3 regions of the Paenibacillus sp. BIHB 4019 genome follow, and region 2 is predicted to be linked to each of the others. Evidence: predicted binding sites of a transcription regulator. Region 2 holds the regulator's gene; each other region holds the start of a gene.
The links. Region 2 encodes LexA, which represses DNA repair genes until DNA is damaged. Its sites were predicted from a motif close to CGAACATATGTTCG; they were not measured.

Region 1: a site for LexA is predicted at 1,673-1,686, ahead of ruvC (crossover junction endodeoxyribonuclease RuvC). Genes of this name have one in related genera too.
Region 3: a site for LexA is predicted at 1,421-1,434, ahead of addB (helicase-exonuclease AddAB subunit AddB). Genes of this name have one in related genera too.

What each region holds. Positions count from the first base shown of each region.
Region 1 covers NZ_CP016808.1:7,123,736-7,126,982, reverse strand. The annotation lists gene BBD42_RS30865 (ABC transporter ATP-binding protein) at 1-766, shown strand, start outside; gene BBD42_RS30860 (BofC C-terminal domain-containing protein) at 852-1,568, shown strand; gene ruvC (crossover junction endodeoxyribonuclease RuvC) at 1,748-2,251, shown strand; gene ruvA (Holliday junction branch migration protein RuvA) at 2,248-2,886, shown strand; gene ruvB (Holliday junction branch migration DNA helicase RuvB) at 2,907-3,247, shown strand, end outside.
Region 2 covers NZ_CP016808.1:5,471,072-5,474,318, forward strand. The annotation lists gene BBD42_RS23885 (dipeptidyl aminopeptidase) at 1-200, shown strand, start outside; gene BBD42_RS23890 (restriction endonuclease) at 793-1,542, shown strand; gene lexA (transcriptional repressor LexA) at 1,664-2,284, opposite strand; gene BBD42_RS23900 (LysM peptidoglycan-binding domain-containing protein) at 2,520-2,900, shown strand; gene BBD42_RS23905 (DUF896 domain-containing protein) at 3,151-3,247, shown strand, end outside.
Region 3 covers NZ_CP016808.1:4,773,013-4,776,259, forward strand. The annotation lists gene BBD42_RS20710 (class I SAM-dependent rRNA methyltransferase) at 1-1,355, shown strand, start outside; gene addB (helicase-exonuclease AddAB subunit AddB) at 1,511-3,247, shown strand, end outside.

The DNA.
Region 1 (3,247 bases), 1.7 Mb from region 2:
CACGTCCGTTCAAGCTGTGAAGCAGGTTGATCTCGCGCTGCATCGCGGCGAAACGCTAGGGCTTGTTGGAGAAAGCGGCAGCGGGAAAAGCACTTTAGCCAGGCTCATCATGAAACTGGAAACGCTAAGCTCCGGGCAAATTTTGCTCGGCGGTCAGTCTATTCATGGACATCATATGAAGGATTTGCAGGTATACAAAAGCGTGCAGCTTGTCCTTCAGGATTCTGCATCCTCCTTGCATCCCCGGATGCTCGTTAAGGAGGTGCTGGCAGAGCCAATGCGCAATTTTGGAGCGAAGCGTCCGCCGGAAATTCGAGCCTTAAGCGTACAGCTCATGCGCGCAGTTGGCCTGGACGAGAGCTTTCTGGACAAGCTCCCTCATCAGCTTAGCGGCGGGCAGAAGCAGCGCGTATGCATTGCGAGAGCGATGGCGGTGCGCCCGGAAGTGATTATTTTTGACGAGTCGTTAGCCAGTCTCGATCCTTTATCGCAAAGTTCTATCGTGTCGATGCTTCAGCAAATTCAGCGGCAGCAAGAGCTGTCCTACTTGTTCATTACGCATGATTTGGCGCTTGCCAGACAGCTGTGCGACCGGATCGCCGTCATGTATCAGGGCGAAATCGTGGAAACGTTTAGCGAATGGGAGGAAGGCAAGCTTAAGCATCCTTACACCCGTGCTTTATTTGCGACGCTAGAGGAGCATATGGATGAAAGCTCTGTTGAAAACGCGGAGATGGAACTGCCCTATGAGCTTGTAAAAAGCTAGCCTTCCTTCGGTGTTTCTCTTACGCGCATAATATTGGAAACTCAGTGGAACCCTATGCAATAAAAAGGCACAAAGGGGTTCAAACATGATGCTAATGAGCTTATGGAAGCAGCTAAAAAGAAAGCTTCGCCGCCGTCCGCTTTGGACGCTAGGCAGTATCGCCTTGCTCGCCGTCACGCTAGCGGCTACCGTCTGGCATCCTGCGAAAGCGGCTGCGGCCGTCAACATGGCAAGCGCCGCCGCCAATTTTGCCGATTCAGCGTCTGGCGCTAATCCCGCAGGCGTAGGAGCAGCATCTGGTGCAGGAGCCGCCAGCGGCCCTTCTGCTGAGCTGCTGCGCGAGCTGCGGGAGCAGCAGGAACCAGTCAGCGTCATGCTGCGCCGCTATTATCTATGCGGCGAGGAGAGCAGGCCGCTTGGGCGCATGACTTCTCTCCAGCTGATCCGGCTGCTCGAGGCGAATGGCGAATGGCATGCAAGCTTTGATAAAAAAACGAGACGGGTGCTGGTTGAGCAGACGGTGGATGAGTTTTCGAAGCATTGCCAGAATGAAGCGTATATGGGCGTAGACAGGCAGGGGAATTTATCGCTGTTTGAGGGGGCTCCCCAGCAGGAGAAGGTGCTGCGAACTTTTTTTCAACTGGATATTCGGTATTTGGAAAGCAGCTTGCCCCGCGACAAAGTAGAGCAGCTGACGCACGGCATTAAAATTAATGACATCGAAGAGTTTAACAGCGTCCTGTCTACTTTTAGCGACTATGAACTGGGACATGGCAAACCGGCTGCACGATCCGCTTATTAGATGAAAATAGCAGCCCCGAGGACGTTCTTATAGAGGACGTCCTCTTCTTGTTGTATAATGAATGATGGTGTAAAGAAAAGCGAAGGGTCCTGTCGCACTTTCCTCAAACGCATGTTCTCATCCTTTCTGTCTTTTGGTATAATAGGAGAAATAAACGGCAGAAATAAGGAGTTGGCGGTTTGCGCGTTCTTGGCATAGATCCCGGTATTGCGATAGCGGGCTTTGGTTTCATTGATAAACAGGGTCATAAGCTCAAGCCTGTTCAGTATGGCTGTATTCAGACGGAGGCGCATACGCCGCCCGAGGAGCGGCTCATTCAAATTTATGATTCGGCTGTTGCCCTAATGGATAAGTATAAGCCCGATTCGGTTGCAGTGGAGAAGCTGTTCTTCAACCGGAACGTTTCAACGGCGTTTGCGGTAGGTCAAGCGCGGGGTGTTATTATTTTGGCGGCGGCGCAGCGCGGGCTTCCGGTTGCGGAATATACGCCGCTGCAAGTCAAGCAGGCTGTTGTAGGCTATGGCAAGGCGGAGAAGCGCCAAGTGCAGGAGATGGTCAAGATGTTCCTGAATTTATCGGCGATTCCGAAGCCCGATGATGTAGCGGATGCGCTGGCAGTGGCCATTTGCCATGCCCATTCGGCAGTTCTAGTCCAAAAAATAAATGAGGCGGGACGATCATGATTGATTTTTTACGAGGTATAGTGTCCCATGTTGAGCTGGAGTATGTGGTGCTGGATGTACGAGATGTCGGTTACCGGGTGTTTACGCCCAATCCCTATGCGTTAGCGAAAAGGGAAGAGCCTGCAACCCTATATATTCATCATTCCGTCCGCGAGGATGCGATTTTGCTGTACGGGTTTGCAACGCGCGAGGAACAGACGCTGTTCCGCAAGCTGCTGGAAGTGTCGGGCATTGGACCGCGCGTGGCGCTTGGCATACTCGCAGGAGGCAAGCCGGAAACCGTTATTGCTGCCATTCAGCAGGAAAACATTACGTTTCTTACAAAGCTGCCGGGCATTGGCAAGAAGACGGCGCAGCGGATGATTTTGGATTTGAAGGACAAGCTTGCAGGCATCGCCAGCGATGCGGCAGTGCTGTCGGCGGCAGGCGCTTACCTGGAGCCCGATTTATTCCAAAGCGGCAGCGGCCAAGGCGCAGGCACCGCTTGGGAAGAAGCGCGCGAGGCGCTCGCAGCGCTTGGTTATACAGCTGCGGAGCTTGACCGGGCATGGCACGGCTTGCAGCAGACGGTAGTTCCAGAGGAGACGGTTGATGCCCTCATGAAGCGCGCTTTGCAGCAGCTGTTTAAAGGTTGACGAAAAGGAGCTGAGCACGGATGGACGAAAGAATTATTTCCGCCAACCTTATGATGGATGATCAGGCGGTGGAGCTAAGTCTGCGTCCTCGTTATTTGGCTGAATATATCGGTCAATCGAAGGCGAAGGAAAATTTAAAAGTATACATAGACGCGGCAAAGCTTCGCAAGGAAGCGCTCGATCATGTATTGCTTTACGGGCCGCCCGGACTTGGAAAAACAACGCTGTCGAACATTATCGCCAATGAGCTTGGCGTAAACCTGCGTACGACATCGGGACCAGCTATCGAGCGCCCAGGCGATCTTGCTGCCCTGCTGACGAATTTGCAGGAGGGAGACGTGCTGTTTATCGATGAAATCCA
Region 2 (3,247 bases):
TAACGCTTGATGCTTGCAAACAAATATTTATACCTTTAGGTTTTAAGTCATTAGATAGCAACATTCTTGTCAACATCGACCACATTAATTATGTAAAGGTCGAGAGATTTGGAAACACCGCTTTTTTTGAAGGTGGAGTCACTGCAAATGTAATTGGTCGGAAACTTCATTTGGTGGAACATTTAATAAAAAATGACTGATTCCTATAGGTTAGGAATCAGTCATTTTTTCAGATTAAAAATTATACAAGGTAATATGGACTTCGTCAAGAAATTTCCGTCCTAGGATGGAAATTAAATGTCTATTCGACAATTTCCGACATTGTGACGATATCTCCTGTGATACAATAAAAATGTAAAACAGAGGGAAACAATATCATTATAGAGACAGACAGATATTAAAGCAGGAATGATCGAGTTAAAGACAGCGAGGAGTTAAAGCTGCATTGATTTTCGTCTCACAGTAGAGAGAAGTGTAACTATTTTTACTTGGCTTATACTGTTGAATTCGGATTGATTGTGCAATTCCTCGCTGATTTCGATCAGCTTCCCTGACATCGAATGAATGAGTTAACAATAATATTGTAAGATAACCAATGGAAAAATCAGATAAGGGCTGACATGGACATTACTGATGTAGTAATCAGTAATGATTTGTGTCGGTCCTTTTATATTCAGTAAGAAAAAGTAAAGTGAGTAGACTGGAGGTTTTTATATTTTTTATTATTAGGTATAAATTCCTATTATATTTTCCGATATAAGGTATATTATATTGAGCAAAGGGGATCTAAATATGGCAAAACGTAGAAGGAAGAAAGAGGAGTTGGACCCGGTACAAGCATTTGTGCTGCTTCTTATGTTGGGTGCAGGTTTTGGGGCGTACAAGCTTACAAATTCTTTTATTTTTGCGGGTGTGGCATTTGGTGCGGTTATGTTGTTGTATGCAATTGTAGCGATATCAATTGCTCGCAAACGCAATGAACGCCTTAAGCGTTCCGGTATTGCAGAAATTGATAAGATGGAGGGCCGACAGTTCGAGAAGTATCTTGGACATCTTTTAGAGGCTCATGGCTACAAGGTAACGGTGACGAAGGCAGCAGGAGATTTCGGGGCAGATCTTGTTATAGCAAAAGGCGCACAAAGGGTGGTCGTTCAAGCTAAACGTTATAGTAATAATGTCGGGATTAAGGCTGTTCAAGAAGCACAGGCTTCTATCGCACATTATTCGGCAAGTGAGGCATGGGTCATTTCCAACAGTGGATATACAGAAGCTGCAGTCACATTAACAAAATCAAATGCCGTTCGGCTTATAGATCGAGCAGAGCTCATTGAAATGATTTTGAAGATCAATGCTGATAGATCAATTCCAACACCACATACCAACACAGAACAAAACAATACAGAGAAAATAATTATGAAGCAAATAAAAAATGAAGTAGCATGTGCAAAATGTGGCCAGCTATTAGTCCGTCGTAAAAGTGCGCGTGGGGAGTTTTTGGGTTGTTCAAGCTTTCCTAAATGTCGACATACCGAGGCAGTTTGAGGAGGGAGACCGAGAGCTGGAAAAAATCCTCTGCCTAAATTAAAAAGCTGCATCCAACCCGTTTCTAGTGCGGGAAAGGATGCAGCTTTATTCTTGTATGAAGGGTATGAAATTTCAACGATTAATGAAAATCACGGAACAAGCCGATGACTTTGCCTAAAATCGTAACGTTCTTCAGGCGGATAGGTTCCATGGTTACATTTTCCGGTTGGAGACGGATATGATCCTTCTCGCGGTAAAAGGTTTTGACTGTTGCTTCATCGTTCTCAGTCATGGCGACCACAATATCACCGTTAGTAGCGGTCTGCTGCTGGCGTACAATAACATAGTCGCCGTTATGTATGCCGGCTTCAATCATGCTCTCGCCAATGACATTAAGGATGAATACATCATCATCTCCTACGTAATGGGAAGAGATGGGGAAATATTCTTCAATATTCTCAGTAGCGGTAATCGGCACACCTGCAGTAACTTTACCTACGATTGGTACATGGGTAACAGCAGGACGGATAATTCCGTCGACATCTTCCTGATCCAAAATCTCGATAGCGCGAGGTTTAGTCGGATCGCGGCGGATAAGCCCTTTCTTCTCCAGACGGTCCAGATGACCGTGTACAGTCGAGCTTGAAGCAAGTCCAACTGCTTCTCCAATTTCACGTACGGAAGGCGGATAACCCTTCTCGCGAACTTCGTTCTTTATAAATTCCAGGATCGACTGCTGGCGATTGGAAGCTTTGGACAACACGATCACTCCAGTTCACGCACTCCATGATGAGTGCGACATGAATTTTGATTGAAACTTTGATCCATGCACTTCATTCGAAGTGCAATATGAGTATTTATTTCTCAAATTATAACATGGAACCGCCGTTCGTACAAACATAAGTTCCTAAAAACAAAAGTTCGCATTGTCTGTTGACCGCAAACAAATGTTCGTGTTAATATCGAAACAGAACAAACGTTTGGGAGTGAGGGCAATGATCATTTATCCAGAATCCTATCAATCTATTTTCTCAGAGAAAGCGCCTGTTAAGGCGGCAAAGATGAAATGGCAAATCAGCATGGCTGGATTTAGCAGCTATGCTTTGAAGTTGGCGGTGTGTCTGGCTCTGTTTATTGTATTGTTTTCTGGTTTTTTATTGGTGCGCACAGAAGCTTCAGTGAATCATGTTGCGCCAGCGGCTGCTGGAGAGCAGACAGTAGTGGTTGCGCAAGGCGATACATTATGGGAGCTTGCACGTAAATACTCGGACAGTTCGGATGATATACGCTGGTCCGTTTATCAAATTCGGGAACGCAACCAGCTGTCGTCGCCAGATATATGGCCTGGGCAGAAGCTGGTCATTCCTTCTCCGTAGCTTCATTAAGAAGCATGCCTCTATAATATACGCAAGCTGTTTGCATGACGGAAATCATGTAGCTGTCCTTCGGAACTTTTGAAGCGTGAATACTCGACCTAAATACAGAATAGATCGGAACAATGATAGCATTATCGTTGTACGATCTATTCTGTATTTAATTATAGCCCCGTTTTCTTGACAACTGCGTATTGGTAATGTCAAAGTAGAAAGAGTTTGGGAAAAGTACAGCAAGTGAGGTGAGCAATCAATGGAAGAGCTTATTGCCAGAATTAATGAATTATCCCGTAAAAATAAAACAGTCGGTTTGACGCCCGAGGAACTGACGGAACGGGCTGAACTGCGCA
Region 3 (3,247 bases), 700 kb from region 2:
AGCGCGGGCGCAAAAAACGTTTGGAGCAGGGCCACCCCTGGGTATATGCAAGCGAAATTGATAAAATGGAAGGCGCCGCAGAGCCGGGCGGCTTGGTTGATGTAGTCAGCCACCAAGGACGTTATCTGGCGACGGGCTATTGGAATCCAAAATCGCAAATTACGGTGCGCATTGTTTCGTACAAGCCGCTGGAGGCGATGGATGCTGCTTTTTTCCAAGAGCGTTTCCAGCAGGCGAAGGAGCATCGCAGCCGTTTTGTACCGGATCAGGATTGCAGGCTCGTATACGGAGAAGCTGATTTCCTGCCAGGGTTGACCGTTGACCGCTTTAATGATGTGCTGGTTATCCAATTGCTGACGCTTGGCATGGACATTCACCGTGATGCGATCATTGAAGCGCTTATCGAGGTGTTTGAGCCGCGCGGCATTTATGAGCGCAGTGATGTCGGTGTCAGACAGCTGGAGGGCTTAGAGAAGCGTACAGGTGTGCTATACGGGGAATGCCCGGCCATATTGGAGATCGAAGAAAATGGGCTAAAGCTTGAGGTTGATATAGTAGAAGGCCAGAAAACAGGCTATTTCTATGACCAGCGTGAAAATCGCGCCTCCATTGCTCCGCTGATGAAGGGCTGGGGCCACCGCAGCGGCATTAAACTAATGCCGAAGCCAACTGAGGCGGGCAGTGCGAATGCAGAGACAGCAGGTGAACTCGTCCCAGTCAATGCAAATGGCAAAGAAGTGACCTTCCCCTATTGGGACGGTGCGACGGTGCTGGAATGCTTTGCTCATACGGGCAGCTTTACGCTGCATGCTTGCAAATACGGGGCAAAGAAAGTGACCTGCCTGGATATTTCCGAGCATGCGATTGATACGGCGCGCCGCAACGTGGAGCGCAACGGTTTTACCGATCGCGTACAGTTCGTCGTAACCGATGCTTTTGACTACTTAAGGCAGCAAACGAAGGGGCTGGAGGAGCGTTTGGAGCGCAGCCGTGCAGGCACGGATACGTCCAAGCCGATCAGCGGCGGCGGCCAAACTTGGGATGTTGTCATTTTGGACCCTCCGGCGTTTGCCAAAACAAAAAATGCGGTAGCAGGTGCTGTCCGCGGCTATAAAGATATTAATTTGCATGGCATGAAGCTGGTAAATGAAGGCGGCTATCTGGTAACGGCGAGCTGCTCGTACCATATGCGTCCTGATTTGTTTCTGGAGACGATCCAGGAGGCCGCTTCTGATGCAGGCAAGCTGCTCCGGCTCGTGGAATGGCGAGCGGCGGGCAAGGATCATCCGCAGCTGCTTGGCGTAACTGAAGGACATTACTTGAAATTTGCCATCTTTGAGGTGCGCAGCAAATAACGGAAACCTCTTGAACGGCGAGTGTGCTTATGGCTCGTTCAAGAGGTTTTTTTGCCCAATATTTAAGAACGTATGTTTGAAGGACCCGTGAAAAGTCGCGGCGGGTATGGTAGTATGGTTGATAATAGACAGGTTACGGAAGGAAGGGCTGCAGGATGCCGCTTCAATTAGTGCTGGGCCGCTCGGGAGCGGGAAAAACGACATATTGCCTGGATGAGATTCGCGGCAGGCTGAGCGCTGACCCGGACGGGCCTCCGCTTATTTTGCTCGTGCCGGAGCAGGCGACCTTCCAATCCGAGTACACGCTGCTTCGAGGCAGCGGATTGCAGGGGATGATTCGGGCGCAAGTGCTGAGCCTTCGCCGGCTTGCTCTTCGCGTTATGCAGGAAACCGGGGGGGCCGCGCTTATTCCAATCGGCGACGAAGGCAAAAACATGCTGCTGTACAAAATCGTGCAGCGTCTGGGCGATCAATTGGAGCTATTCGAGCATGGTGCTAGAAAGCCTGGTTTCATTGAGCGTCTGGGCGAGCTGTTGACGGAATGGAAGCGATATGGCATTAATCCGGCGATGATTGCAGAGCGCAGAGAAGAAGCCGCTTCTGCGTTGCAGGACTCGGCGCTGCTGAAACGCAAGCTGCATGACTTGCAGCTGGTATATGAAAGGCTGGAGGAGGAGCTCGCCGGGCAGTATGTGGATTCGGAGGATTATTTGGCCCATCTGTCAGCGGGGCTGTCTCAATTTTCATCGATTCGGGACACCGAAATTTGGATTGACGGCTTTAATGGCTTTACGCCAAAAGAATATGTCGCGCTTAGCTCGCTTATTAGCATGGCGAAGAAAGTGACAATTACGCTTAAGCTGAATCGTGCCTATGCGGCTGGAGAGCGGCCAGTTGAGCTGGATTTGTTTCATCCTACAGCGGACGCGTATGTAAAGCTGAGGGAGCTAGCGGAGGGCTTAGGCGTTGAGCTTCTGGACCCTATTATGCTCGGTGGTACAGGAAATGTTGTAGGTGAAGCAACGGGCAGGTTCAGCAGCAGCCCAATGCTGGCTCATTTGGAGCGCCACTACGGTGGACGGACACAAATGGCGCTTCCAAATCCGGCTATGCTCGATGCTGCCAGTCCCTTATGCGGTTTATCGCTGCATGCGGCGGCAAATCGGAGAACCGAGGTGGAGCTGCTGGCGCGCGATATGCTGCGCAGAGTCAGGGAAGATGGCCTAAGCTGGCGCGATATGACGGTTATGGTGCGCAATGCGGGGGATTACAGCGACTATATCGAAGCAGCGTTTCAAGAATGCAGCATCCCTTATTTCCTTGATCAGAGGCACACGACCGTCCATCATCCGCTGGTCGAGTTTATTCGCTCCGCCCTGGAGACGGTGCTGCATAATTGGAGCTATGAGGCGGTATTCCGCTGCATTAAGACCGAGCTGCTGTTTCCGCTTGATGGAAGCATTCCCCGCGACCAATTTGATTGGCTGGAAAACTTCGTATTGGCGGCGGGCATCGATGGCTGGAAGTGGCTGGATGAAAAAAGATGGCGTCCATTCATCATCGAGTCGCTGGAGGAAGAGCAGGATGCAGCGGCTAATGCGCCATCGCAACGTGCGAAGGCGGAGTTCGAGGCGGTCATGGCCGCGCGCGGTGTAATCGTTCCGCCTTTGCAGCAGTTTGGCAAAGAGCTGGAGAAGGCTTCAAATGTCACCATGATGTGCGAGGCGCTATATCGCTTGCTTGAGCGTACGGGGGCTGCGGAACGTCTGGAGCGCTGGAGCCGCGAGGATAGCGAGGCTGGCCGAGTACAGCGCTCACGCGGTCATCGCCAGCTGTGGGATGGGGTCATGAATTTGCTAGACCAATTAGTGGAGTTAGTTGGCAATGAACCG